2 regions of the Vibrio sp. 2130-1 genome follow, and region 1 is predicted to be linked to the other one. Evidence: predicted binding sites of a transcription regulator. Region 1 holds the regulator's gene; the other holds the start of a gene.

What was found. The regulator PurR, encoded in region 1, represses purine synthesis genes. The targets are predictions, from matches to a motif close to TNANGNAAACGTTTNCNTNA.
Region 2: glpX (class II fructose-bisphosphatase) is a predicted target of PurR. The motif match lies at 4,436-4,455, and genes of this name have one in related genera.

The regions. Positions count from the first base shown of each region.
Region 1 is NZ_JAWOUT010000002.1:83,081-98,417, reverse strand. Features, by position in the region: gene torD (molecular chaperone TorD) at 1-407, shown strand, start outside; gene purR (HTH-type transcriptional repressor PurR) at 876-1,880, shown strand; cyclic di-GMP riboswitch class I at 2,168-2,257, shown strand; gene R7Q09_RS03000 (TfoX/Sxy family DNA transformation protein) at 2,374-2,964, shown strand; gene R7Q09_RS02995 (TVP38/TMEM64 family protein) at 3,079-3,765, shown strand; gene R7Q09_RS02990 (DUF2007 domain-containing protein) at 3,786-4,106, shown strand; gene R7Q09_RS02985 (alpha/beta fold hydrolase) at 4,138-4,941, opposite strand; gene glgA (glycogen synthase GlgA) at 5,051-6,508, opposite strand; gene glgC (glucose-1-phosphate adenylyltransferase) at 6,498-7,715, opposite strand; gene topA (type I DNA topoisomerase) at 8,324-10,954, opposite strand; gene R7Q09_RS02965 (YciN family protein) at 11,389-11,637, shown strand; gene aroA (3-phosphoshikimate 1-carboxyvinyltransferase) at 11,701-12,981, opposite strand; gene R7Q09_RS02955 (glycine zipper 2TM domain-containing protein) at 13,272-13,748, opposite strand; gene aat (leucyl/phenylalanyl-tRNA--protein transferase) at 13,788-14,495, shown strand; gene R7Q09_RS02945 (arginyltransferase) at 14,492-15,193, shown strand; gene infA (translation initiation factor IF-1) at 15,275-15,337, shown strand, end outside.
Region 2 is NZ_JAWOUT010000006.1:211,003-226,339, reverse strand. Features, by position in the region: gene hslU (HslU--HslV peptidase ATPase subunit) at 1-1,172, shown strand, start outside; gene R7Q09_RS11320 (1,4-dihydroxy-2-naphthoate polyprenyltransferase) at 2,286-3,203, shown strand; gene rraA (ribonuclease E activity regulator RraA) at 3,280-3,786, shown strand; gene zapB (cell division protein ZapB) at 3,922-4,164, opposite strand; gene glpX (class II fructose-bisphosphatase) at 4,513-5,520, shown strand; gene R7Q09_RS11300 (helix-turn-helix transcriptional regulator) at 6,238-6,858, shown strand; gene R7Q09_RS11295 (DUF3135 domain-containing protein) at 7,019-7,369, shown strand; gene R7Q09_RS11290 (GIY-YIG nuclease family protein) at 7,363-7,629, opposite strand; gene R7Q09_RS11285 (DUF805 domain-containing protein) at 8,548-8,970, opposite strand; gene R7Q09_RS11280 (5-carboxymethyl-2-hydroxymuconate Delta-isomerase) at 9,133-9,480, opposite strand; gene tpiA (triose-phosphate isomerase) at 9,751-10,521, shown strand; gene galU (UTP--glucose-1-phosphate uridylyltransferase GalU) at 10,619-11,497, opposite strand; gene R7Q09_RS11265 (nucleotide sugar dehydrogenase) at 11,566-12,732, opposite strand; gene R7Q09_RS11260 (YjbH domain-containing protein) at 12,830-14,935, opposite strand; gene R7Q09_RS11255 (glycosyltransferase family 4 protein) at 14,960-15,337, opposite strand, start outside.

The sequences.
Region 1 (15,337 bases):
GTGAACTGTTTTTGAAGACAGAAAAATACGGCGCTCTTCCTTACGCATCCATGTACATTGGTGAATCAGGTTTACTGAATGACAAGCCAGCTGAGGAAATGGAAAAGTTGATGGCTGAATTTGGCGTTCAAGTAGACGAAAAACTAAAGGAACCTGCGGATCACTTAGCCGTTGAGCTCGACTTTCTCGGGAACATGATTATCCGCTCAAACGAGCTTGAACAAGAAAAACACATGGAAGAAGCCTTCGTTAAACAAAACGACTTTATCCAGCAACAATTGATGTCTTGGTTACCTCAGTTTTCAGACAAATGTAAAAAATTCGACGAATTTGGATTTTACTCGAGTGTCGCGAAACTATTAGTTGCATTTTGTAAACTAGACAGCGCCTACCTTCTTGGTGAATAATTGCCGCCTATTTTTAGGGAGCCTGCCTATCGGGCTTCCTGTATGCCTGAAAGTGACCAATTGTAAGTAACTTGGGTATAATATTCGTTTGCCTTAACTTAGCGCAAAGACGCTTGGTTATTTAGCAGTCAAAATGTGACTTCAAATACACAAATCTCTTGCTGAAAACATTGCTAGTCAGTCCACATAGGGCTAAAATGTGAGCGCAAACGATTAAATATGATTTATATGTAAACCGCTGAAATATAGCGGTTTTTGTGTTTTCTTAACAGGTTGATGGCAATTTCTCATCAGATAGAAAAAAGATAAAATTCATCGACCGATGCTGCTACGCACCCTTTTGTCGCACTTGGATCAACCGCTGCCGAGACACTTAGCGCCAATTTTAGATTGCTAGGTGTGAAACCATTAGAGCATCAGGTACATCCAATACGACATATTTCAGTAGCTCGATACAGGACACCATTTATGGCCACGATAAAAGACGTTGCTCGCTTAGCCGGCGTTTCCACTACGACAGTTTCGCACGTTATCAATAAAACGCGTTTCGTTGCAGAAGCAACGCAAGAAAAAGTAATGAAAGCCGTTGACGAGCTGAATTACGCGCCAAGTGCCGTTGCACGCAGCCTAAAATGCAACTCAACTCGTACGATTGGCATGTTAGTAACTCAATCAACTAACCTATTTTTCTCAGAAGTGATTGATGGCGTTGAGAGCTACTGTTACCGCCAAGGCTATACTCTGATTTTATGTAACACAGGCGGGATTTACGAAAAACAACGCGATTACATTCGTATGCTGGCTGAAAAGCGCGTTGATGGCATCCTAGTGATGTGTTCTGACTTAACCGAAGAACTAAAAGAGATGCTTGACCGTCATGCGGACATTCCTAAAGTGGTCATGGATTGGGGCCCAGAGAGCTCACAAGCAGACAAGATCATGGATAACTCAGAAGAAGGTGGCTACATTGCAACCAAACATCTGATTGACAATGGTCATACGGATATCGCTTGTCTAAGCGGTCATTTTGAAAAGCTTGCTTGCCAAGAGCGCATTGCAGGTTTCCGTCGCGCAATGAGCGAAGCGAACCTAGCTGTAAATGAAGACTGGATCCTTGAAGGTAACTTTGAATGTGATACGGCCGTATTAGTTGCAGATAAAATTACCGCAATGGACAAGCGCCCGACGGCGGTATTCTGTTTTAACGACACAATGGCTCTAGGCGTAATGAGCCGCTTGCAACAAAACGGGATCAAAATTCCTGAAGATATTTCAGTGATCGGCTACGACAACATCGAGCTTGCAGAATACTTCTCTCCACCGCTAACGACTATCCACCAGCCTAAACGTCGTGTTGGTAAAAATGCATTCGAAATTCTACTTGAGCGTATCAAAGATAAAGAACACGAAAAACGAATTTTCGAAATGCAACCTGAGCTTGTAATTCGAAATACTGTGAAAAAAATGAACTAAATTTCACTGTATTTAACCGTGTTAAATAAGCGCTCTACAGGGGCGCTTATTTTTTTGGAAAAATTAAGCAATCTCTAATACTTCACCCCGCTCTAATAACAATTGACTAACGTTAACTCCCTGTTTTATATAAATGTAATATATATTAAGAACTCCTTTTCAAAGGCCAATTTGCACCTTTCCATATGCAAAATAGAGCATTCAATCTATCATTTTTATTGAACTAAAATCACACTTTTAACGCTAAACCGTGATGTTAATTCAATATAAGAAGTATGCTCATTGTGTCACGCACAGGGCAAACCATTCGAAAGAGTGGGACGCAAAGCCTCCGGCCTGAACCATATTACGATATGGAAGGTAGCGGGGTTACCGATGGCAAGTGTGTAAGCAATGACTTTACTCTGTAATGACATTGTTTTTACGCATGTTTGCTACTCTCTCGGACCTGACTTTTGGTGGCGTAATATTAATTACACCGAGATAACAAAACATGGATAAACCGATACTCAAAGACTCTATGAAGCTATTTGAGGCACTTGGTAATATCAAGTCGCGCTCAATGTTTGGTGGCTTCGGACTATTCGCTGATGAAACAATGTTTGCACTAGTGGTAAACAATCAGCTTCATATCAGAGCAGACCAAAAAACTTCATCTGACTTCGAGCAACAAGGGCTAAAGCCTTACGTTTATAAAAAACGTGGCTTCCCAGTCGTTACAAAGTACTACGCTATTTCCAGCGATTTATGGGAATCAAGCGAACGCTTAATCGAAGTAGCGAATCAATCATTGAAAAAGGCAAAGCTTGAGAAAGAACAGCAAGCAAGTACAAAGCCTAACCGTTTGAAAGATTTGCCTAACTTACGACTGGCTACCGAGCGCATGCTAAAAAAAGCCGGCATCGAATCCGTAGAGAAGCTTGAAGAGGAAGGTGCGCTTAACGCCTATAAAGCGATAAGAGATACGCACTCTGCAACCGTCAACATTGAGTTGCTATGGGCACTAGAAGGTGCTATCAACGGCACTCATTGGAGTGTGGTACCTCAAGCTCGCCGAGATGAGTTGATGAACGGCCTCCAATAAAAGTCGGCCTAAAAACTATCTTGTAAAACCGCAGTCTAATCTGCGGTTTTTTTGTGAAATTTTTTCGGTTTTCCTACTGTCTTATTACATATATCCCAAATTGGAATCAAAATTATGAATAAGAAACTGATTTTAGGTCTCATCCTACTAGCGGCTATCGTCTTTTTAGGTATTAACTTTGGCCAGTATTTAACCTTAGAGAATGCAAAAGCCCAACAAGAAGCACTAACTACATACATCGATCAGAATTTTGTATTCTCGGCTGCGATTTACTTTTTTACCTACATTGCAATTACCGCTTTTTCTATCCCAGGAGCGGCAGTAGTCACCTTACTTGGTGCAGCCTTATTTGGTTTTTGGACAAGCTTGCTACTGGTTTCTTTCGCTAGCACTATGGGGGCAACACTGGCCTTCTTGAGCAGCCGATACTTATTGCGTGACTGGGTACAAAACAAATTCGGAAATAAACTCAACGCAATTAATCAAGGTGTCGAAAAAGACGGAGCTTTTTATCTATTTTCCTTGCGTCTAATCCCTGTATTCCCCTTCTTTCTAATCAACTTACTGATGGGCTTAACGCCGATGTCTGTAGGTAGATTTTATCTCACTAGCCAAATAGGTATGCTGCCAGGCACAGCTGTATATCTGAATGCAGGTACTCAATTAGCAACAATTGAAAGCCTATCGGGCATTGTTTCACCCGCAGTATTAGCGTCTTTTGCGCTATTGGGACTATTTCCAATCATCACTAAATGGGTTATGAATAAAGTAAGGCCGACACCAAGTCAGCAAAATTCGTAATTGGTGAAGTGGGTATTTTGATGAAAATATTTATCGCTAAAAACCCAGCAGAAGCACACATTGTATGTGAGCTGCTTAAAGTGGAACAAATTTACTGTGAAGTTCGTGGAGAAGGTATTTTCGGCTTAAAAGGAGAACTGCCGTTTGGTGATGATACCGATCCTTATGTGTGGCTTTTTGACACTGCACAAAAGATGAAAGCTGAAGAAATAGTAAAAGCATATCGAAAACAATCCGATAGGCATGAGTATCAAGATTGGCAATGCCCAAAATGTCATGAAATAAACGAAGGGCAATTTGGTGCATGTTGGCAATGTGGATATCAACTAGGAGAGTTATAGCGGCTCTCCTATTCAGTGGATGCACTCAGTTTTAAGCACATACAGCTTGCTGTTTAATAAACTCGATGGAGTGTTGATTGAAGTCTTCTGGACGCTCTACATTGCATACATGACCACAATTCGGGATTTCTCGTAGAATGCTGAGCTTATGTGCTGCAACCATTTCTTTGACAGGTTTAATAAACATGTAATCCCTGTCGCCCATTAAGTAGAGAGTCGGAATGGGTAACTCTCGATCTTTAAAATATTTCATTAACGGATTTACATCAGCAGCAAGAATAAACCAACGTTTAAATTCTTTTTGGCAAAGCTTCTTGGCTTCGCGAATAAAAAGGTGGCGAGATTCTCGTTGGCTTCTTTGAGGCATAACAATATAAGCGAACAGTTTGTAGAGCCACATGTACGGTAGGATATGCTTACAAAAATTACCTAATTTCACCAATATCTGAGAACGAGTGTTAAGCCTTGTGACAGCACCGCCGAGCACCATCGAACGTACGCGCTCTGATGACAATTCAGCAAGGTTTCGAACAATAATAGTACCAAGCGACATACCGACAAAATGAGCGGATTGGATCTTTAAATGGTCCAATACTTTCAAAATATCTTGGGTAACTTCCGTAAAGGTATAACGGCTAGCAATGAGCTCTTTAAGTAACTGATTTGACTTTCCATGACCTCTTAAATCGATCAGCAATAAGTTAAAGTGTTGCTTGTAAGCTTTAATTTGCTTGAACCAGATAGAAGAGCTACCACCAGCACCGTGCACAAATACAACCCACTCATGACTAGTAGGGTGCAAATAGGTTTTATGAAAAAGTAGCGGCTGGGTCATATTGAGTATCAAAAAGATCGTGCTATTGAGTAAAAAGCCATCCTACCACACTCCCCTTACTCAAGATAATAAAGGCACCTCATTCGGTGCCTTTCGTTACAATTTTAAGTCAAACTAACGCTGAGTGGTAAAGCTGCAAATAAGATTCTGCGGCCTTTTGCCAACAAAAGTCTTGTTGCATCGCGTGCAACTGTACTTTATTCACTTCAGGCTCGTTTTGAGCGTAGAGCAACAGTGCCCTTAGCATCGTTAACAACAATGCCTGCGGTGTCGGTTCGAAAAAAACAAACCCCGTTGCTTCAGATGGGTTTACATCATAATCGCTAACGCTGTCCTTTAAGCCACCAACACCGCGTACTATCGGTAATGTCCCATAAGCCATACTATAGATTTGGTTTAAGCCACATGGTTCAAACTCAGAAGGCATCAAGAAGAAATCAGAACCAGCTTCAACGATATGCGCAAGTTCATTGTCATACGCTTCTACAAAGGCAAATTTGCTAGAAAACTGCGCGGCAACCTCTCGTAACTGAGCGGCAAGAACAGGGTCTCCGGTCCCAACGACAACTAGCTGAACATCGTGCTTCAAAAAATCGGCCAAAGCAGGCAACAAGTAATGAACGCCTTTCTGCTGGGTCAACCGACAAACCATACCGAACATAGCTACATTTTTTTCGGGCAAATTTAGTCGTTGTTGTAATGCTTTTTTACAAGCTTTCTTCCCTTGCGACATACTTTGCTGGTCGGCGCAGTAATTAACCGGCAAGTAGGTATCAGTTTCCGGATTCCAAGCGCTGTAATCACAACCATTCAAGATGCCGACTAAGTCCTGCGCACGTTGCTGAAACTCCCAAGCCATGCCGTGACTGCCAAGCTCTGTTTTTAGTTCCTCTGCGTACGTAGGGCTAACCGCGTTTATCTTATCTGCATTCATTACACCAGCTTTAAGCATCGTAATATGCGTTGCACTCACCGCAGCATCGGGAACGTTTCTACAATGAAACTCTGGCAAACACTGCACGTCTTCATAACTAAATACGCCTTTAAAGACCGCATTGTGAATTGAAATGACGCTTTTAGTATGAGCAAAAAACGGATCATTGCCATACCTGTGCTTGAGCAAAAATGGAACAAGACCTGTGTGCCAATCGTTCGCGTGTATGATATTAGGTTGAAAGGCGAGCTTGGGTAACATATCGAGACATGCTGCACTAAAAAACGCAAAGCGCTCGCCGTTATCAGTATACGCTTGGTTGTTCTCCGCATACATTGATGGTCGATTGAAATACGGCGGACAATCAATCAGGTAAACAGGATTTTGACCTAACATGAGCCGCAAAACTCGATACTCCGTATGCGGCCATGATGTTAATTCTGTTTCTAATACAACTTCTGCGTCTGCGAGTTTATCAATACTGCTGTACGCAGGGATGGTAATTCTTACGTCTTGCTGTAGGTTTTGAAGGGCTTCCGGTAGTGCCTTGGCAACATCTGCCAAGCCACCACTTTTAATGAGGCCTTCAACCTCAGAAGCTACAAACAGAATAGATAAGTTGTTAGTAGCCAACTCGAGCTCCTTTCGGAATAACAACAATGCCCTCCTCAGACACGTGGAAGTGTTTTTTATCTTCTTGAAGATTCACACCAATCTGAGTACCAGGAGCAATATCGGCATCCTTGTCGACAATCACACGACGTAAAACACAGCCTTCGCCAATTTTTACGTCACCAAGAAGTATACATTCGCTGATATCGCAAGCAGAAGCAATATTACTGCGAAAACCAAGCACCGACTTTTCGATTCTTGAGCCTCTAACATAGCTGCCATTACACACTAAACTATCGATTATCTGCACACGACCATTATCAGAGTCGGTAAATGTCGCAGGTGGCAATGGTGGGTAGTAGGTGTGCAATGGCCATTTACGGTTGTACAGCGAAAATGGAGCATCTTTTTCTAGCAGATCCATATGCGCTTGCCAGTACGCATCAATAGTTCCGACATCACGCCAGTACACCTCTTCTTTTTCGCCACTGATTTTGTTGGTACTGAAGTCATACACGAACACATCACCTCTAGGGAACATCTTTGGAATGATGTCCTTTCCAAAATCATGTGATGAAGCTTCATTATCCGCATCTTCGACCAACTCTGAGAACAGTACCTGAGCTTCAAAAACATAGTTACCCATTGAAACTAAAGCGTAATCAGGGTCACCAGGAATCGACTTCGGATTTGCTGGTTTTTCTTCAAAGCCAATCATACGACCTTCACTATCCACTTCGATAACCCCAAATTGCGACGCCTCTTTTAGTGGCATGCGCAATGCAGATACCGTCAGAGAAGCCTGCTTTTCTGAGTGAAAGTTCAGCATTTGTTTGATATCCATCTTATAGATATGGTCAGAGCCAAAAATACAAACTTGCTCTGGTTCCTCTAATTCCATAAAACGCAGGTTTTGATAGATCGCGTCCGCCGTCCCTTCGTACCAACGTTTACCAGTACGCATTTGAGCGGGAATAGGATCGATAAAGCGGTCTGTAATGCCGTTGATGTTCCACCCCTTTTTTAAGTGATGGAATAAAGATTGAGATTTAAATTGGGTTAGGACGTAAATGCGCATCAGATCCGCATTAACAAAATTGTTTAGAGCAAAATCGATCAATCGATAACTACCACCAAACGGTACCGAAGGTTTACTGCGAGATTCCGTTAAAGGTCTCAAACGAGAGCCTTCACCGCCAGCAAGAATCATTCCCAAAACACCAGCCATTTGTTGTTCTCCATATCGTTATAGCTTGGATTTGGTACTCGCTTGAATGAGTCATACTCGGGGAGTCAAGCGAATACATTTAGCAACCGTCTCTGAGTTTCTGTGAACTCTTACAACACGGATAAAAAAGCTACGGCACTTCCAGTATGCAACGTCCACTCTTTCCTTATTTTTTGACGCAAACAATGCACACAGTTGCACTAATTTTTGTAATAAATTATCTAAGCGGGTTCTAAATTACAATTTTTAATACGCCATTCTGTGTACCATACAGCTCTTGCGTACTCAAGACGATATCTAGATCACACATGGAAAAGCAAACGATTACATTGTGAAAACAATTTACGAACGGATTCACTACACCGCCGATTTTTTAGCCCAATGTATAACAAATATGTGAATGCAAAATGAAAGTTACAACGAATATTTTTTACATAAAAAATACATCAGCGACTACGAAATATTGATGCTGGGATCTTCTCGCGTCAGCAAAACTCAGTCAAAGCAGCAAAGATCTATACGAACAACACAGTGGCCTTTACGCAAAAACAAAACGCAAAAAAGGCAGCGATATCGCTGCCTTTTTACATTACTTAGATCGTACGTTTTTATGCTTTCGCTTTTTTACGCTTATCAGTGACTTCCCACTTACCGTCAACAAAGAGCGCTGTCCAACCACTTGGTTTGCCATTCTCTTCCGAACGAACGTAGTTCTCTTTTGTTTTGCGACTAAAGCGTACAACAGCAGGACGACCATCAGGATCTTCTTGCGGCGCAGTTGCTAGGTATTTGAACTTCTCAGGTAAACGCTCTTCAAAACGTGCCAGTTCAGCAACCAAAGGAGCACGTGTCTCGCGCGATTTCGGGAAATTGCTTGCCGCCATAAATAGACCCGAAGCACCATCACGAAGTACGAAATACGCATCTGAGTTTTCACATGGCAACTCGGGGAAATGAACAGGATCTTCTTTCGGGGGCGCGACTTCGCCATTCTTCAAGATCTTACGAGTGTTCTTACACGTTTCGCTCGTACAATCCATGTATTTACCAAAGCGACCGTTCTTAAGCACCATATCAGAGCCACATTTGTCACATTCAACAACTGGACCATCGTAGCCTTTTACTTTGAACTCGCCGTATTCAACAAGGTAGCCTTCACAGTTCGGGTTATTACCACAAACATGCATCTTACGCTTGTCATCAATCAGGTATGCGTCCATCGCTGTTTCACAGATCGGACAACGCTTTTTAGCACGAAGAGCTGCGGTTTCAACGTCTTCTTCTAGAACGTTAATAATACCTTCTTCGTCACCCAAGTTGATGGTTGTCTTACAACGCTCTTTTGGTGGTAACGCGTAACCTGAACAGCCTAAGAACACACCTGTTGAAGCAGTACGGATGCCCATTGGACGGCTACACGTCGGACACTCGATATCCGTCATGACGATGTGGTTTAACTTCATACCGCCTTCTGACTCATCCAGCTCCGCTTTTTCAAGATCGCCAGTAAAATCAGCAAAGAAGTTGTCTAACACAGCTTTCCAGTTCACTTCACCTTCAGCGATTTGGTCCAATTTCTGTTCCATACGCGCAGTAAAGTCGTAGTTCATCAAATCGTTAAAGCTGTCATCAAGGCGGTCAGTAACAATTTCACCCATTTTTTCAGCGTAGAAACGGCGCTGATCAACTTTCACGTAGCCACGATCTTGAATCGTAGAAATGATCGATGCGTAAGTCGACGGACGACCAATGCCTCGTTTCTCCAGCTCTTTAACCAGTGCTGCTTCAGTGTAGCGCGCAGGTGGCTTTGTAAAGTGCTGTTTAGGGTCAAGTGACTCTAAGCTTAGCTTATCGCCAAGTTGTACCGCTGGAAGGATTGTATCCTCGTTTTTGCCCATTGGACGCTGTACACGAGTCCAGCCGTCAAATTTAAGGATACGGCCTTTCGCTTTAAGCGTGTATTCTGCCGCTTTTACGCTAATGGTTGTTGAATCGTATTCTGCTGGCGTCATTTGACACGCTACAAACTGATTCCAAATCAAAGCATAAAGTTTGTGCGCATCAGCATCGACACCTTGCAGGTCTTCCGCCTTAACACCCACATTTGAAGGGCGGATCGCTTCGTGCGCTTCCTGTGCTCCTTCTTTGCTACCGTACGTCAATGGTTTCGCTGGTAGGTACTTATCACCAAACTCAGAACCAATAAAGTCACGTACAGCGTCCACAGCCTCGGCACTTAGGTTAGTCGAGTCAGTACGCATATAAGTGATGTAACCGGCCTCATAGAGGCGCTGAGCTAGCATCATGGTCTTTTTCACGCCGTAGCCCAGACGTGTACTTGCTGCCTGTTGAAGCGTAGAGGTGATGTAAGGTGCTGAGGGCTTGCTCTTTGTAGGGCGGTCTTCACGCTTACATACTTCGTAACTTGCATTCTCAAGTACAGACATCGCTGCTTTGGTTTCTGCCTCATTAACTGGCTTAAACGCAGAACCGTCTTTCTGAGCAACAAGCAGTTTAAAGTCCGCTTTGTCTTTCGTTTTCGTATTCGCATGAATGTCCCAGAATTCTTCTGGTACAAACGCGTTAATCTCACGCTCGCGCTCAACTAACAGTTTCACCGCAACAGACTGCACGCGACCAGCAGATAAACCACGAGCCACTTTTTTCCAAAGTAAAGGTGAAACCATAAAACCAACGACACGGTCCATGAAGCGACGTGCTTGTTGGGCATTTACACCATCCATGTTCAGCTCGCCAGGTGTCTGGAAAGCTTGTTGGATCGCGTTTTTCGTAATTTCGTTAAAAACTACACGTTTGTATCGCTCTTCATCGCCACCGATGATCTCACGAAGGTGCCATGCGATTGCTTCTCCTTCGCGGTCCAAATCGGTTGCGAGATAAACGCAATCTGCGTCTTTGGCGAGTTTTTGTAGTTCGTTGACAACTTTTTCTTTGCCTGGAAGGATTTGGTAATTCGCTTCCCAGTCATGATATGGGTTAATCCCCATCTTTTTGATCAACGCTTTGCGGTCTTTCTCTTTTTTAACGCGCGCTTTCTCTTCCGGACTCATCCCTTTAGTTGAGATGGCTGCGGCTTTTTTCTCACCAGTGCTTTGACCGGCCGTAGGCAGATCACGCACATGACCAACACTAGACTTAACAATAAAGTCTTTACCAAGGTACTTATTTATCGTCTTTGCCTTGGCTGGTGACTCCACTATAACGAGTGATTTACCCATAACTGACTCTAACGTCCTTCATAATAATGCGGGTAGAAACCTTGTTTAAAGGCCACCCGCATAATGTTCTATTTCATTGCTTCTTTTTTTACTATTGTGCGAGATGAAAAGAAGATCAACTGCTTTTTTGAAATTCAGATCCGATTGGTTGACAATTCATCGTCTTTATACTTCAAAGAGACAGGGTTCTGAAAGGTATTGAGCGGCATATCTAAACAGGCAAACTTAGCATCCGCTAATCCAATGCAATAAATTTTGTTACCCATCACAAAATAGTTTGGTTCAATGCTCTGCCATCTTCCTCCGCATCATGCTTATACTCTAAAAATTGATCTGTTTAGTCTTACTGAACGATTGACTGAATTAATCATGCAAACCCATTTTAGTTGTAGGTATACTCAGCGTTCTTAACTGAATAGGATGGTAGAAAGAATATGTCTGATAGAACGTTTATCGAAGAGTTCGACCTTCTTTTGATCGCTAACCAAATCATCCAAGAGCACGATGATTACATCGAGGGGATGCGAGCAACAAGCGTAGAAGAAAAAGAAGGTGTTTTAGTTTTTAAAGGTGAATACTTCCTTGATGACAAAGGTTTACCAACTTCAAATACGACTGCAGTATTCAATATGTTCAAATACTTAGCGCATCACCTTTCTAAGGAATTTACGCTGGTTAAATAGTATTGGGAAACAAAAAAGCCAGAGTGTTATTCACTCTGGCTTTCCTGTTTTAGGTCAGAATATTTAGCAACTTAAAGCCTTAAGTTTGTCGAAGTAGTCAGGGAACGTTTTCGACGTACACTTTGGATCGTTAATCGTCACAGGCGTATCACTAAGTGCCACCAGCGAAAAACACATCGCCATACGATGATCATCGTAAGTATCAATCGCTGCATGCTTTAACTGAGAAACAGGTTTGACGATGATGTAGTCTTCCCCTTCTTCCACTTCCGCACCAACTTTACGTAACTCAGTCGCCATAGCTGACAAACGGTCTGTTTCTTTTACACGCCAGTTATAAACGTTACGAATAGCGGTAGTGCCTTCGGCAAATAACGCTGTTGTCGCGATGGTCATTGCAGCATCAGGGATATGGTTGTAATCCATATCAATGCCTTTTAATTGACCAACACGTGAAATTACGTAGTCATCACCCCATTCAATTTCTGCACCCATTTTTTCAAGCGCATCAGCAAATTGAATATCACCTTGAATGCTGTTTTTACCGATACCCGTGACTTTAACTTCTCCACCTTTGATGGCTGCCGCCGCCAAGAAGTAAGAAGCAGAAGACGCGTCACCTTCAACCAAGAAATCACCTGGAGCGATGTATTGCTGACCGGCTGGAATCACAAACTCTTGATAGTCGTTGTTGATCACATCGACCCCAAACTGCTTCATAATATGCAGGGTGATATCGATATAAGGCTTAGAAACCAAATCGCCTTCGATGTTGATGCGAATTTCACCTTCAGCCAATGGCGCAGACATTAAGAAAGCGGTCAAGAACTGACTTGAAATGGACCCATCGATAGAAACTGTACCTGCTTTTAGGCCAGTACCAATTATTTTGAGAGGTGGAAAGTTCTCGTTTTCCATGTACTCAACGTTCGCACCAGCATCTTTCAGTGCCGTGACAAGGTGACCAATTGGACGCTCTTTCATACGAGGTTCGCCCGTCAGTACATACTCCCCTTCTCCAAGACAAAGAGCCGCAGCTAATGGTCGCATCGCAGTGCCAGCATTGCCGAGAAATAATTCTACTGGTTCTGAGACAGAAAACGGACGCCCAAGGCCTTCAACGAGACATTCTGTTTTATCTTCGGAAAGTTGGTATTGAACGCCTAGTTTAGTCAGCGCATTCAGCATATGACGAATATCATCACTGTCGAGGAGATTAGTAAGGCGAGTTCTGCCTTTAGCAAGAGCAGCAAGTAAAAGAGCTCGATTAGAAACGCTTTTAGAGCCAGGAAGGTTCACTTCCCCTTGAATTTTATTGATAGGTTGTAACGTTAGGCTTTCCATTAAAAGTTGATAATCCTTTGTGCCCTCAACATACGATTTTTTATGAGGGCTAAACAATTCTTCGTGAATTCAGACTACCCAAAAAAACATGACAAAACCAGAGTAAATCGGCGCTAATTTATGAATATCCTCAAGCAGCCTAAAGATACAGAATTAAAGGCATTGCCAGCGATGTAAATAAGAGCGAAAGAAGCACGGCGAAACAGCAAACTATTTCGACTTGATTTGACAATAAGCCAGCCCGACTGTACATGCCTGATTAGGCTTCGTTAGGCTAAAACAACCTAGGGTTAATAAGTGATATCAACCCTGACTCCATCATCAAAATATAAAATACGAACTTCATCCCCTCGACTAAATAACATATTTTTATCAACATCTTGGATGACATTAATTAGCTTATCACCCTTCACTTTGATGAGTAGCTCAACTAACTTATATTCAACCGTGTATTGGTAATTACTTTGGTTTTGAGCAACTGCGGCACCTGCAAGCGCACCCACTGCCGTCGCGACTTCTCTTCCCGTACCGCCACCAAATTGATTACCGACTAAACCACCGATAGTGGCACCAAGTAGTGTCTTCCAACCGTTACTTTTCGATTGAACAACCTCTTGTTGAGTAATATAACGGACAGAGTCAATCTTCCCGTAAACTACTTCATTAACTGGCTTGGCAACATTTCTTTCATAGGCTGCGTTGGCGACAAGTGGTAAAAACAGTATGATCCCAAGCCATACTTTTACGATATTTCTTAACCAGGTCATCATAAACTCCTCTGACTCCAATGTTGGTAACGACTTCTTATGGCTATTTATTTAACTGAACTCGATGAAACGTTCAACTTTCCCTCACCCTATAAAGCACTCAGCGACCCCAATGGTTTGCTGGCTTTTGGTGGTGACTTAAACCCCATGAGAATCCTCAATGGTTACTATCAAGGCATTTTCCCTTGGTATGGTCCTGGTGAACCTATTTTATGGTGGAGCCCTTCTCCGCGCGCTGTGTTTGACCCATTGCAGTTTAAGCCATCTAAAAGTCTCAAAAAATTTCAGCGTAAACATAACTATAAAGTAACACTCAATTTCGCGACAGAAGAAGTGATTAGACTATGTTCTTCAACACGCCCTGCAGAGGAAACATGGCTCAACGAGGAAATGCAAGCTTCCTACATTGAGTTAGCCAAACTTGGTCACTGTCACTCTGTAGAAGTATGGCATGACAACAACCTGATTGGCGGACTATATGGCATTTGCGTGGGCCAACTTTTTTGCGGAGAGTCGATGTTTAGTCTAAAAGATAACGCATCCAAAATTGCATTGTGGTACTTATGCAACCATTTGGCGTCAAAGCAAGGTCAATTAATCGATTGCCAAGTTATGAATTCTCACTTGGCATCACTTGGCGCATTTGAACTTGAGCGTGACGAATTTATGCAAAAACTACTATCTTTAAGAGAAAAGCAAACACTATTTGATGCCTATCAGCCCCAAGTTTTGCAGGATTCAGTATGAGTACGGATATACAACATATTCGAATAGGGTTGACGAATAATCACCCTTGTAGTTATTTGCCTGAACGGCAAGAGCGGGTTGCGGTGGCGCTTGATGAAAGGCTGCATACTGAAGAAAATTACCAGTTGCTCATGGCTAACGGTTTTCGTCGTAGCGGAGATACCATATATAAACCGCATTGCGAGCATTGCACCGCTTGCCAGCCAATTCGAGTCTCGATTCCAGACGTTAGATTATCAAAAAGTCAGAAGAGGCTGCTTAATAAAGCACAGTCTTTACGCTGGGAAATGAAACCTGAAATGGATGAGGAATGGTTTGAGCTTTACAGTCGGTACATCTGCAAACGGCATAAAAACGGCACTATGTACCCACCAAAGCGTGATGAGTTTGCTCGATTTGCTCAAACGAGCTGGCTGACAACGTCGTTTTTACACATTTACGATGAATCAGATCAATTGCTCGCCATTGCAGTGACAGATTTGATGCCACAATGCTCGAGTGCTTTTTATACTTTTTTTGACCCTGACTACGAGTTATCTCTTGGCACGTTAGCAGTGCTTTATCAAATTAAATACTGCCAAGAAAACAAACAACAGTGGCTATATTTGGGATATCAGATTGATGAGTGCCCAGCAATGAGCTACAAAACACGCTTTCAACGCCACCAAAGGCTAGTAAATCAGCGTTGGCGAGGGTAGAATACGCCTCAACTTTACATAATTACTATTTAGCGGCAGAATATAGCCCGCTAATATTGCCTAATTTCTAAAGAGGATTAAATGGCTAAAGAAGACGTAATCGAGATGCAAGGCACAGTCCTTGACACTCTACCAAACACTATG
Region 2 (15,337 bases), on a different contig from region 1:
TGATGATTGGCCCTACTGGTGTTGGTAAGACTGAAATCGCACGACGCCTCGCAAAACTGGCAAATGCCCCTTTCATCAAAGTTGAAGCGACAAAATTCACCGAAGTGGGTTACGTTGGTAAAGAAGTTGAAACCATCATCCGTGACCTAACCGATGTCGCTGTGAAAATGACGCATCAACAAGCAATGGAGAAAGTGAAATTCCGCGCAGAAGAGCAAGCAGAAGAACGCATTCTTGATGCGCTACTGCCACCAGCACGTGATAGTTGGGGTCAAGCAGAGCAAACGGAAGAGTCTTCTCACACTCGCCAGATCTTCCGTAAGAAACTGCGTGAAGGCCAACTAGACGATAAAGAAATTGAAATCGACGTAGCCGCACCGCAGATGGGCGTAGAGATCATGGCGCCTCCTGGTATGGAAGAGATGACTAACCAGCTGCAAGGCATGTTCCAAAACCTGGCAGGCGACACTAAGAAAAAACGTAAGCTGAAAATCAAAGACGCAATGAAAGCGTTAGCGGAAGAAGAAGCGGCGAAACTGGTAAACCAAGAAGAGCTAAAAGAAGCAGCGATTTTCAACGTTGAAAACAACGGCATCGTATTTATCGATGAGATCGACAAGATCTGTAAACGCGGCGAGAGCTCAGGCCCAGACGTTTCACGCGAAGGTGTTCAGCGCGACCTACTTCCATTGATTGAAGGCAGCACGGTATCAACCAAGCACGGCATGGTAAAAACAGACCACATTCTGTTTGTTGCATCTGGTGCATTCCAAGTGGCAAAACCATCTGACTTGATCCCAGAATTGCAAGGTCGTCTACCAATTCGTGTTGAGCTAGAAGCACTAAGCAGCAACGACTTCAAACGCATTCTGACAGAACCAAAAGCCTCTCTAACAGAGCAGTACGTTGCGTTGATGAAAACGGAAGATGTGGACATCGAATTCACAGAAGACGGCATCACGCAAATCGCGGAAGCGGCATGGACGGTCAACGAAAGCACAGAAAACATCGGTGCTCGTCGCTTACACACCGTAATGGAACGCTTGATGGATGAAATCTCTTACGATGCAGCGGAGCAATCTGGCGCTAAATTCGTTATTGATTCCGCTTACGTGAAAGCGCGCCTAGGCGACACGATTGAAAATGAAGATCTAAGCCGCTTTATTCTTTAATCGCAATCTATTTTACCAAAGCCCAGAACCTTGTTTCTGGGCTTTTTGTATAGAATGACGGCCACTGTGACAACACCTAAATCAAAAGTTCTCGTCATTCTAGCGAGCTCAAGTGAGACTAAGAATCTGCTAACAGCAGACGCCTATTCTTTCCAACTCACCTTAACCACGGCACTATTGGGACGATAGATTCTGAATCACCTCGTTCCTCGCTGTTCAGAATGACGGTTACTGTGACAACACCTAAATCAAAAAGATCTCGTCATTCTAGCGAGCTCAAGCGAGACTAAGAATCTAGTAACAGCAGACGCCTATTCTTTCACACTCACCTTCACCACCGCACAACCGGGACGATAGATTCTGAATCACCTCGTTCCTCGCTGTTCAGAATGACGGTTACTGTGACAACACCTAAATCAAAAGATCTCGCATTCTAGCGAGCTTAAGCAAGACTAAGAATCTGGTAACAGCAGACGCCTATTCTTTCCAACTCACCTTCACCACCGCACAACCGGGACGATAGATTCTGAATCACCTCGTTCCTCGCTGTTCAGAATGACGGTGACTTAGACAACATCTAAATCAAAAGACCTGGTCATTCTAGCGAGCTCAAGCGAGACTAAGAATCTGGTAACAGCAGACGCCTATTCTTTCCCACTCCCCTTCACCACCGCACAATCGGATGATCGATTCTGAATCACACTCGTTGTTCAGAATGACGGTGACTTTGACAACACCTAAATCAAAAGATCTCGCATTCTAGCGAGCTTAAGCAAGACTAAGAATCTGGCAACAGCAGACGCCTATTCTTCCCCACTCACCTTAACCACCGCACAATCGGATGATCGATTCTGAATCACACTCGTTGTTCAGAATGACGGTGACTTTGACAATACCTAAATCAAAAAAGATCTCGTCATTCTAGCGAGCTCAAGCGAGACTAAGAATCTGCTAACAGCAAACGCCTTTCTTTCCCACTCACCTTCACCACTGCACAACCGGATGATAGATTCTGAATAACCCTTTGACTTCTAGTTGAGTTGTTTTAGGTCAATAGCGTATCTGCCTCTTTGTGCTTATACTGGGCACATTGGTTACTAGCACGAAATTTCCATGAAACAATCTCTACAGATCTGGCTTGAAGCCGCTCGTCCAAAAACATTACCTCTGGCATTGGTCTCTATCTTAACAGGTAGCGTGCTCGCCTACTCGGCGGGTCATTTCTCACTGACGATTGCCATCATGGCTTTCGTAACCGCGACATTGCTGCAAATTCTGTCCAACCTGGCAAACGACTATGGCGATGCCGTTCAAGGTACAGATAATGACAAACGCCTCGGCCCATTACGAGCGATGCAGTCTGGCGCGGTAAGTGCTAAACAGATGAAACAAGCGATTATCTTTAACATCGTTCTGACCGCAATCTCAGGCTTGGTGTTAGTTTTCTATTCACTAAGTTCACTGGAAAGCATTGTTACTTTTATCGGGCTGGGAATTTTGGCCATTCTCGCCGCCATTGCTTATACCATGGGTAGCAAACCATACGGTTACGTGGGGCTTGGCGATATATCAGTATTCTTGTTTTTTGGTTTACTCGGCGTATCCGGTACCTACTTCTTGCATACTGGTCACGTAGACACCACGCTATTCTTACCTGCTTTAGGCTGCGGTTTACTCGCCGTTGCAGTCCTCAATATCAACAATATGCGTGATATAGAGAACGACCGAGAGTGTGGTAAACGCACGGTGGCGGTACGCTTAGGTCAACGTAAAGCCAAACAGTACCACTTTATTTTACTTGGCGGAGCTATCCTTGCCTTTGCGGCTTACTTGTTAATTCAAGACAAACCCGTTTGGATTAGCTTGCCATTCTTACTTAGTATTTATTTCGTGGCCGATCATGGTAAAGCGGTTTGGCATACACAAAAGCCTGCTCAAATAGCACCAATGATGCCAGTCATCGTGAAATGCTCTCTAGTCACCAACGTTTTGTTTGCAACAATTGTGGTAGCTCAAACTCTAGTAAGTTAAAAAAGGATTGTCATTGCATTGACTTAATGCCTAGATATACTCAAAGACAACCAATTTCTGTTTAGAAAGGTACGCTATGGAATACAATACCTCAGCACTCTGTGATATCTACCTCGATCAGGTAGATGTGGTTGAACCAATGTTCAGTAACTTTGGCGGTCGCGCTTCATTTGCCGGGCAAATCACCACCATCAAGTGTTTTGAAGATAATTCGTTGATCCGCGAGACATTAGAGCAAGATGGACTTGGTCGCGTTTTGTTAATTGACGGTGGCGGTTCCCTACGTAAAGCCCTTATCGATGCAGAAATCGCAACCATTGCGGAAGAAAACGAGTGGGAAGGCATTGTCGTTTACGGCTGTGTTCGTGAAGTAGATGAACTTGAAGATATGAACTTAGGCATTCAAGCCCTCGCTTCTATTCCTGTTGGAGCGACCAGTCAGGGTATTGGCGAATTGGATGTACCAGTCAACTTTGGCGGCGTTAGCTTCCTTCCAGAAGATTACATTTATGCTGATAGCACCGGAATTATCCTGTCGCCTGAACCATTGAATATTGATTTAGAGTTGGATGAAGAAGCATAGCGAGTCTTAGGTGTCTAAGTTATAGGGTCTTCTCTTAGCTATCAGCGCCTAGCCTTGTCTTAACATTTTCTACTTCCCTAAAACACAAACACCCGCTTAGCGCGGGTGTTTTTAATTTGGAATGAAGAAGCTGAATTATTCCACTTCGTCCATTTTGCCAAGTAGTGCACGAATGCGCTCTTGCCATTGTGCGTGCTCTTGCTGTGCTTGTTGTGCTTTTTGCTCTAGCTCTTCACGTTGAGAGCGAAGCTCGTTAGCTTCTTCCGCAAGTTTAGCTTTATCTTCTTTCAGCTCTTCGACTTCCATCTGAAGAAGAGTGATTGTGTCAACTGCAGTTTGAATTTTAGATTCTAGTTGTTCTAGTACTTCAAAAGACATCTTGGCCTACCTATGTTATTCCGTTGGGACGATGTGCGAGATTGATGCACACCTAACCTATATAAGGTTCATTCTACTCAGCGTCGCGATGAGAAACACTCACTATATTCGATATTTTGCATCATTCGGTCAAAAAATCAGCGCAATCTCACTAAACGCTGACTTTTCTTGTCGCCGAAGCATTTTTGAGCAAGGATTTTGCGTCCCGCTACTCTGAAAATCGCCCTAAGTATTGATCAAATTCAAGTTAGATAAAGTAAAAGCCTCGCAAAAAGGCAAACGTTTACTCGACCTTGTGATAGAATCGCCGCGCAAATTCTTCTTCCCTCTTGCTTACTTGGAGACATCATGAAACGCGATTTAGCAATGGCATTTTCCCGTGTGACTGAAGGTGCAGCTCTGGCTGGTTACAAATGGCTTGGCCGTGGCGATAAAAATGCAGCCGATGGCGCAGCTGTTGAAGTTATGCGCACGCTACTGAACAAAACAGATATCAGTGGTGAAATTGTCATTGGTGAAGGTGAAATCGATGATGCGCCAATGCTGTACATTGGAGAGCAAGTTGGTATTGGTGGTGATGAAGTGGATATCGCTGTCGACCCGATTGAAGGGACGCGTATGACGGCAATGGGACAATCGAACGCACTAGCCGTACTTGCCGCAGGTGAGAAAGGCAGCTTTCTTAAAGCGCCAGATATGTACATGGAAAAACTGGTTGTTGGCCCTGGTGCAAAAGGCGTAATTGACTTAGAAAAGCCGTTAAAAGAAAACCTAGAGAACGTAGCAAAAGCCCTGAACAAGCCACTTGATACCCTAGTCGTTATTACCCTTGCAAAACCTCGCCACGATAACGTTATTGCAGAAATGCAAGCAATGGGCGTGCGTGTCTTTGCGGTGCCTGATGGTGACGTGGCTGCCTCTATTCTAACTTGTATGCCAGACAGTGAAGTGGACATGATGTACTGTATTGGCGGTGCGCCAGAAGGGGTTGTATCAGCAGCGGTAATTCGAGCGCTAGATGGTGACATGCACGGTCGCCTGCTTCCTCGTCATGAGGTAAAAGGCGATACTGAAGAAAACCGCATTTACGGCGCAGATGAACTAAAACGCTGCGATGAAATGGGCGTAAAAGCGAATGTTGTCCTCAAAATGGAAGACATGGCTCGTAGCGACAATGTGGTATTTTCAGCAACAGGCATTACTAAAGGTGACTTGCTAGAAGGCATCTCTCGCCAAGGCAATATCGCAACCACAGAAACGCTGCTCGTGCGTGGTCGATGCCGTACTATTCGTCGCATTAAGTCGACTCACTACCTAGATCGTAAAGATCCAGAAGTGCGTGATATTATTCTTTAAGCATTTCTCGAGGCTCTCGCTCAATCTGAGTTTGAGCCTTTCTTTCCGCACAACGGGCAATAGATTCTGAATCACACTCGTTCCTCGTTGTTCAGAATGACGTTGACTTTAATAAGCTCTAAATCAAAAGAGCTCGTCATTCTAGCGAGCTCCAGCGAGACTAAGAATCTGGTAACAGCAAACTCCTATTCTGTCCTGCTCGCCTTAACCGCTGCTCAACCAAAAGATAGATTCTGAATCACTCTCGTTCCTCGTTGTTCTGAATGACGGTGACTTTAATTAGCCCTAAATCAAAAAATTCGTCATTCTAGCGAGCCCCAGCGAGACTAAGAATCTAGTAGTAACAAGCTCCTGTTCTTGCCTGGTCACCTTAACCACTACTCAACCAAAAGATAGATTCTGAATCACTCTCGTTCCTCGTTGTTCAGAATGACGGTGGTTTTAATTAGCCCTAAATCAAAAGAATTCGTCATTCTAGCGAGCCCCAGCGAGACTAAGAATCTAGTAGTAACAAGCTCCTATTCTTGCCTGGTCACCTTAACCACTACTCAACCAAAAGATAGATTCTGAATCACCTCGTTCCTCGTTGTTCAGAATGACGACATATCTTGGCTCATATGAACATAGCCCCTACAAATCCACACTCAAATTAAGTCAACACTTTTCTTTACTAACCCTATCGCGCATAATATGTACTGACGTATAAATGGTGGGTATATGAAGACCGTAGATAGGATATTGCAAATCGTTAAGCGTGATGGCTCCGTCACTGCAAAACAACTCTCTTCTGAGCTAGGTATGACAACCATGGGGGCTCGTCAGCACCTGCAAAGTTTAGAAGATGATGGCATTCTTTCTATCCATGACGTAAAAGTAAAAGTTGGTCGCCCTGCTCGTCATTGGTCTCTCACTCAAAAGGGTCATGAGCAATTTGCTGACCGTCACGGTGAGTTGACCATTCAGTTTATAGAAGCTGTCGAACATATCTTTGGCAAAGATGGACTGGAAAAAGTCACATCAGAGAGGGAAAAACTCACGTTACAAAGTTATCGTCAGCACCTTGAGCAATGCGACTCTCTGCAAAGCAAACTAGAAACACTCGTCACATTAAGAGAGCAAGAAGGCTATATGGCTGAACTCGAGAAAGATGAGAACGGATTTATTTTAATCGAAAATCACTGTCCGATTTGTAAAGCCGCAACTCGCTGCCCAAGCTTGTGCCAATCAGAACTGAGTGTCTTTCAGTCTTTACTTGGACATGACACCAAAGTAGAGCGTACCGAACACATCATTAGCGGCCAAAGACGCTGCGTTTACCGCATCCAACAACTGCAGTAACCACCACAACCAAACATCGACATGCCGCACTTATTCAATCTCCAGCTTGAAAGCTTCTCTTATAAGTGAGACGGCTGAAGAATTCATCCTCTCTCCTCTTTCTAGTGGTGTAGGCTTTTAGTAACTAAAGGCAATTTCCATAAGGATTTGGAGAGCATCGATGTCTACTCTACGTCATATCCCGTCCCAAACGCTTCCTCCATTCGATGAAATGGTTCTAATGGCAGAGCGAGACCCAGAAGCTTTTGAGCAATTTCGTCATGAGATGGCGAAAGAGATGATCGAAAGCGCATCAGAAGATATGAAAGAAAGATTGTGGGCTCAACAAAGCCATATTGATAGAGTCATCAGCACGTGTAAAAACCCTCATCACACCAATGTGGTATTGATGAACGAGTTGCAAAAACAGGTCGTAAAGTTCAAAGCAGCGCTAGAAGGGGAAGCGGCACCGACACAAAAAGCGGATGTGGTTAGCTTAAATGCGTTTAAAGATAGGGATGATTTTTACTGATACTCAGTAGATAGATCGAGAAAGTTAGGGTTCGTTTCTCTTACCAAGGCTAACTTCCACTCACGCTTCCACTGCTTGAGCTGCTTTTCTCGGTTTATAGCATTAGCCATATCGTCGAATAACTCAAAGTAAACGAGCTTATGAACGTTGTATTTCTTAGTAAATCCTTCCACTACTCCATTTTTATGTTGCCATATTCTTTGGGGCAGCTGACTGGTAACACCTATGTAGAGAACGGCGTTGTTATTTGACGTTAGGATATAAACGCAAGGTGTCTTATCGATGATTCATTCTCCTTCATTATTCGCTGTTACTTTTCCATTGTAATTCGCAAGCTCAGTCAGTTTATTTCGAACTCGGAGCGCTCTGTACGTAGATTCTGAATCACACTCGTCCCTCGCTGTTCAGAATGACGATGACTTTAACAACCTCTAAACCAAAGGGGAGCGTCATTCTAGCGAGCCTTGGCGAGACTAAGAATCTCATAACAGCAAGCTCCTATTCTTTCGCACTCACCTTGGCCACTGCGCAATCGGACGATAGATTCTGAACAACACTCGTTCCTCGTTGTTCAGAATGACGATGACTTTAAGAGCCTCTAGATCAAAAGAGTCCGTCATTCTAGCGAGCCGCAGCGAAACTAAGAATCTGGTATCAGCAAGCTCCTATTCTTTCCCGCTCAGCTAACCACTGCTCAGCCGGATGATAGATTCTGAGTCACCTCGTTCCTCGCTGTTCAGAATGACGATGGCTTTAACAGTTTCTAAATCAAAAGAGTTCGTCATTCTAGCGAGCCTTAACGAGACTAAAAATCTCGTAACAGCAAGCTCCTATTCTTTCCCGTTCACCTAAACCACCGTACAATCGGATGATAGATTCTGAACCACACTCGCACCTCTCTGTTCAGAATAACGATGACTTTATCAGCCTCTAAATAAAAAGAGCTCGTCATTCTAGCGAGCCTCAGCGAGACTAAGGATCTGGTAACAGCAAACTCCTACTCTTTCACACACAGCTTAACCAGGGCTCAAGCGGACGATAGATTCTGAATCACACTCGTCCCTCGTTGTTCAGAATGACGATGACTTTAAGAGCCTCTAAATAAAAAGAGCTCGTCATTCTAGCGAGCCTTAGCGAGACTAAGAATCTACTTTCAGCACGCACGATACTTGAAGCAATTACTCCGGCTCAGGGCCATATTGATTTGGTCCTGATGTTCCCTTTAAGAAACCACATTCAATTAGAATCCATAAACCACAAATCAGAGAAATGGAAGCAACGAACATCTGTGGGGTCGACGGCTCTTGCGCGGCAGGGCTGGTCATTGGCGTGGCAATTCGTCCGATAATCAACGGAATATTCAGTGCTAGCCAATAGATCGATTTGTTGCGGTCGTGCCAACGCTTGGTGGTGATCGCCAAATCAGGGATCAACAGAACCACCAAGAAAATAGGAAGAAGCACATAGGAGAGAGTAGGAAGCAGTTGGCTGATACCGGCACCAAAGCCTAGAATGGACACATAGTAAATGACGTTCCAAATCCAGTAGGTTTTACGGTTTATACGTCCTTGAAAAGAAAACAGTAACTCTTTAGTCGACATCAAATTTTACCCCAAAGTAGAAAGGTTATAGATTAGCCGAGTCGATATAGTTTGGAAAGGACACCGATAGCTTGGGTGCCCACAACGACCTTACAATAAGCAGAGCCAGGCTGAGAATTCGTAACAATAACCCCTCGCTATTCTCGGGCAATTCAGCGCAACCTAGTTCACTACCTTTTGGAAGCTATCTATATCCATATCTCGGATATTGACCGTTAAACTGTGCACGTGACTAGCTTGCTCTTGAAGTGTCGCCATCAAGGCTCGTGACAGTTCTCGCTTCTGCTCTTGGGAACGGCCAGATAACAAATCAAAGTTGATATGGATAAAGTCGAGGCTATCACCCTCCTCTCCTATCAACCAATTGTGGCACCGGAGCGTTCTAGATTTCACTGACGCGAGTTCAAAAAGGCCACTTTCTAACGCCGTTTTATGTAAATCCTCCAGCAACCCCTGAACATTGACGCGTTCTTCCACCGAGTTTGAATACTCTAAAACGAGATTTGGCATTTCGATTCCTTTCTACAACAATTAATTCCAGCGCGTAGTAATACCAATCTCAGCAGCAATTTCCGAGGAATGAACTATCATTCTGTCTACGCGATCACCAATCGGTTGCTTTTGACAAAAATAACAGGATCGATGCTTGGTCGAATCAACAAAGAAAGCCGGACAAGACATGACGCCAATCATGATCTGTTCACATTATTCTGTTATATTCCTACATAGATTTTTTTACATTAATTGACTATTTACATTAAAGATAAGGGAGATATTCCTATGCGTCGTCCTGTAGTGATGGGTAACTGGAAACTAAACGGCAGCAAAGCAATGGTAACTGAGCTGCTAACTGGTCTTAACGCTGAACTTGAAGGCGTTGAAGGTGTTGACGTAGCAGTCGCTCCACCAGCACTTTACATCGACCTAGCAGAGCGCGTAATCGCTGAAGGCGGTAACAAGATCATCCTGGGTGCTCAAAACACTGACCTAAACAACAGCGGTGCGTTCACTGGCGATATGTCTCCAGAAATGCTGAAAGATTTCGGTGCTACTCACATCATCATCGGTCACTCAGAGCGTCGTGAATACCACAACGAATCTGACGAGTTCATCGCTAAGAAATTCAATTTCCTAAAAGAAAACGGTCTAACACCTGTTTTCTGTATCGGTGAATCTGAAGCGCAAAACGAAGCTGGCGAAACTGAAGCAGTATGTGCACGTCAAATCAACGCAGTTATCGACACTTACGGTGTTGAAGCTCTAAACGGCGCAATCATCGCTTACGAACCAATCTGGGCTATCGGTACTGGTAAAGCAGCAACTGCTGAAGATGCACAACGCATCCACGCTTCTATCCGCGCACTAATCGCAGCGAAAGACGAAGCAGTTGCAGCACAAGTAATCATCCAATACGGTGGCTCTGTTAAACCAGAAAACGCTGAAGCTTACTTCTCACAACCAGACATCGACGGCGCTCTAGTTGGCGGTGCTTCTCTAGACGCGAAAAGCTTCGCGGCAATCGCTAAAGCAGCGGCAAAAGCAAAAGCTTAATCTCGTTTTTACTGAGAGTAAAAATAACAAAGGGATGCATCATGCATCCCTTTTTGTTTGTGTTGTACCGTCGGAGTACCTAATAGGAAGTTCCGATTTACGCTGGCTCAGCAATTTTCACGGTTGGCTTTTTCGCGAGCTCCGCACTGGAATCTTTCTTATAAAGGTTCTCGTAGCAGTAATTTGTAGCTTCAATGTAGCCTTCTACACTACCGCAATCAAAGCGTTGACCTTTAAATTTGTATGCCAAAACACAACCAGATTGAGCTTGTTGCATCAACGCATCGGTGATTTGAATCTCACCACCTTTACCCGGCTCTGTATTTTCAATCAGTTCAAAGATATCAGGTGTCAGAATGTAGCGACCAATAATCGCTAGATTGCTAGGTGCAGTACCTGGCTCTGGCTTTTCAACCATGTTATCAATGCGGAAGATATCATCTTTGATCATCTCGCCAGCAATCACACCGTATTTATGCGTTTCTGATTCCGGCACTTCTTGTACCGCAACGATTGAACAGCGGAACTGTTTGTACAGCTCAACCATTTGCGCTAGAACGCCTTGGTCCTCATTCACACATAGGTCATCCGCGAGCACAACAGCAAACGGTTCATCACCGACCAGTTCACGTCCCGTAAGAATAGCGTGACCTAAGCCTTTCATTTCACGCTGACGAATGTAAGTGTAACTCGCAGAATCAATCAAAGAACGAATATCATCAAGCAGCGCTTCTTTACTTGTACCGCTAATTTGATGCTCTAACTCATAGTTTTTATCAAAGTGATCCATTAACGAGTGCTTACCACGACCGGTGACGATGCACATACCGTCCATACCGGCTTCAATCGCTTCTTCAACACCGTATTCAATCAATGGCTTGTTCACCACTGGCATCATTTCTTTCGGCATCGACTTAGTTGCAGGAAGGAAACGTGTGCCGTAGCCCGCTGCAGGGAATAAACATTTTTTAATCATAACCATTACCAACTAAAAAAAGGCTCCTCTGAGGGAGCCTGTTATATTATTTTGAATATAAAGACTAATTAATCGCTACCAAACAGGTCACGGGTGTAAACTTTATCAGCCACATCAGCTAGTTCCTCAACCATGCGGTTAGAAACAATAACATCAGACATTTGTTTGAACTCTTCAATATCGCGGATAACGGCAGAATGGAAGAACTCATCTTCCTGCAGTACCGGCTCGTAAACCACTACTTCAATACCTTTCGCTTTAATACGCTTCATAATGCCTTGAATAGACGAAGCGCGGAAGTTATCTGAACCAGCTTTCATAATTAAGCGGTAAATGCCCACTACTTTTGGCTGACGTTTGATAATGGAGTCTGCAATAAAATCTTTACGAGTGCGGTTTGCATCAACAATTGCACCAATGATGTTATTAGGAACTTCTTGGTAGTTTGCTAACAATTGCTTTGTATCTTTTGGTAAGCAGTAACCACCATAACCGAATGACGGGTTGTTGTAGTGATTGCCAATACGAGGGTCTAAGCCAACACCTTCTATAATTTGGCGAGCATCAAGGTTGTGTGCTTCAGCATACGAATCTAACTCATTGAAATAAGCTACGCGCATCGCTAGGTATGTGTTTGAGAACAACTTAACCGCTTCGGCTTCTGTAGAGTCAGTAAACAAAACCGAGATGTCTTCTTTTACCGCACCTTCAACTAAAAGATTAGCGAACTTCTCTGCACGTTCGCTACGCTCACCAACGATAATGCGAGACGGGTGTAGGTTATCGTAAAGAGCTTTACCTTCACGAAGAAACTCTGGAGAGAACATAACATTCTGACAACCGAACTCCTCTTTAATGCGCGCAGTATAACCCACAGGTACAGTCGACTTAATCACCATAACTGCATCTGGATTAATTGCCATCACATCTTTAATCACTGCTTCAACTGAAGAAGTATTAAAGTAGTTCGTTTGAGGGTCATAATCCGTTGGTGTAGCAATAACAACAAACTCCGCGTCTTTGTAAGCCAGCTCTTTATCTAGCGTCGCGATAAAGTTGAGTTCTTTGTTTGCAAGGAAATGTTCGATTTCCGCATCAACAATTGGAGATTTCTTGTCATTCAACAAGTCCACTTTTTCTTGGATAATATCAACCGCCACAACCTCATGGTTTTGTGACAATAACATGGCATTGGACAAACCGACGTAGCCCGTGCCTGCTACAGCAATTTTCATTTTTATTTCCTATTATTTAACTGACGCTAGCATATCAAAACACCGACACTCTCGGTAGAGTGCGGCGATTAACTAAAAGCCTAACTAGCAACACAACTTAATTCAATTGAGTACCCAAGTAACGCAAATAAGCATTGCGAATGCGAAGCTTGTTCTGCTCAAAGTACTCTTGACCATAACGGCCTCGGTTAAAGTAGCGGCGAAGCATACTATTATCCATCACGAGTTCATCACCCTGGCCTGCTGCCAAATAGTTTGTATCGTTGCCAACTCGTGTCGTAACGTTGAAATCATAAGCCTCGTTACCACGAACTTGTATCACTCCCGGCGACATATCGCGCCATGGCGTTAATGGCAGTTTTACTGACACAGTGACAAACTGCTCTTCGTCTGTATCATTAAACTTTGTCACCTGATAACTTGCTGATACTTCTATGTCCTCAAACCAATGTGAGGTCGTGAATTTTGCGCCGACATCCCCCTTCCAAAACTCTCCGGCAGTCGCATTAAACTGCCAATCCCACTCCGGCATAGAGAATGTATAACGAGTTAAAAAGGTTTGTCGGTCTGGATTCGCATAACCATTTTTGTCTTTTTCGTCTTGATGTTGGAAGTAGCTCATCTCTAGTCCCAACTCATGGTTGCCCGATTGAGAGAACCAAGCTGATTCGCTGCGCGCACCGATATAATCCGACTTAACCAAGCCTAGAGAGACCTGGTTAGCAATATCGACATATGGTAAACGGAAGAACTGATGCACCATTGCACGATCAATCTCGTTCTCGTACGCGCTGTCTTCGAAATACCCACCTTCTTCAAAATCGTCACTTTCAGCTAAAGGTAAAATATGACGAACATCAATTGCCGCGCCAGACCATAGGTAGGTGTATAAGTTGCTAGACATAGCAAAAGAGTAATCATACACACCGTACTCGGTTGCAAAACCATGCCTTACCATAGGAGAAAGCACGATCTGCGAATCTAAAGTGCCTGAATTAACTCGCTCCGTTTTCCAATCAACCATGTCTAATCTTTCCGGTAAATCGCGCGTGATAAACTGAATGTCATCACAAGCTGCGCTACCATTGACAAAACTTTGGTAACAGTTAGCGTCAGACAAAACGCTGACCACTGGTTTTTGGTTGGCAAGCATCACAAGTTCAAATTGATCCGATGCAGCGCCTATATCTTGCGCCGCATTTTGACCTAAATGACTCGACACAATACCCAGAGCGACACCTAGTCCGTCAACTTGGTTATGGTTGTAGCGGCGGTTTTCTACAGCCACCACAACTTTGCCATTTGATACGCCCACTTGAACATTAACGAAGCCTTCATTTTTTAACGCACTAACCAAAGAGGAAATTGACGCTTGTTGCGCTTTGTTTTGCTCAACGACTAAACGATCCATTAACGTCATATTATTCTTCGCGTAGTCGCGAGAGCGAGAGTATTCCGTTATCAATGGCATCGAGAGTGCAGCACTCCAAACGCTTGAACCATCCGATTCATGACCAGAATAAATCTGGTAACTTAATGAGGCGGTTATATCATTAGGCAGTAAATTATCGGGAGTAAACACTTTTATAGAAGAGTTGAATTCTACTGAATCGTACTCTCCTACTAGTTGAACAAAGTCAAAAGGTTGGTATTCAAAGCCACCAAAAGGGCCATCTAGAACACCCATCAAACGCTCTTCTGACTGACCGAAACCAGCAGAAACCCTTAAGGGAAGTACATTAAACGTATAATCAGCGACGGCAAAATTAGTCATGAGCTTAGTTGCAGCGCCACCGACATCTTGCATACCTAAAGCAAAATCTAAGTTCTCATTCCCCCAAAAATTGGGAACCTGATACTTCAGTGATAGTGATAAATCTCGAATACCGCCACAGCCTGTTTTAAAACAGTTCGAGTTATAATCATAAGTAACGATACTACCATGAGCCTCTAACCCTTCAATGAGGCCGAAAGATACTTTTATAGAATCTAAACCTTGCACCTCGTCAAGCCAAGGGCGCCCTTGGGCAAAAGATACACCAAAGTCGCCATACTCTTTCACTTGAGCATTAGGGTTAAAAACCAGTCCACTAAAGCTTTGGTTAGAATTTAGCGTCTGCAATTCGTTTGCCGCGACGCCACAACTAAAAGCCAACGATAGGGTAATTATCGTTACTTCATCCACTGAAATCTTTTTGATCATAACTCTTTATTTTATTTAGTTTTGCTAGCTGGCACTTAGGCCTTCTGCTTGAGTTTTTTCTTTTTGAAAGCAACCTTCCACTGCGTCCAAGTATTTTTGTATGACTAACTGCTCATCAAACTCTCGTTCAACTTTTTGACGACTGAATTGTCCCATTGTTAACCTTTCTTGATGAGTGAGGTTGATCACCAAATCCAGTTTTTCAATTAAACTATCTGTCGAACGAGGAGCACATAAATAACCATTGACTCCATCGTCAACCGTTTCACGACAACCAACATTGTCGGTTGTTACTATGGGTTTCCCCATTGCCGCCGCTTCAAGTAACGATTTAGGAACTCCCTCTCGATAGAATGAAGGAAGCACCATGCAATCTACCTTCGCAATCTCCTCTTCTACACA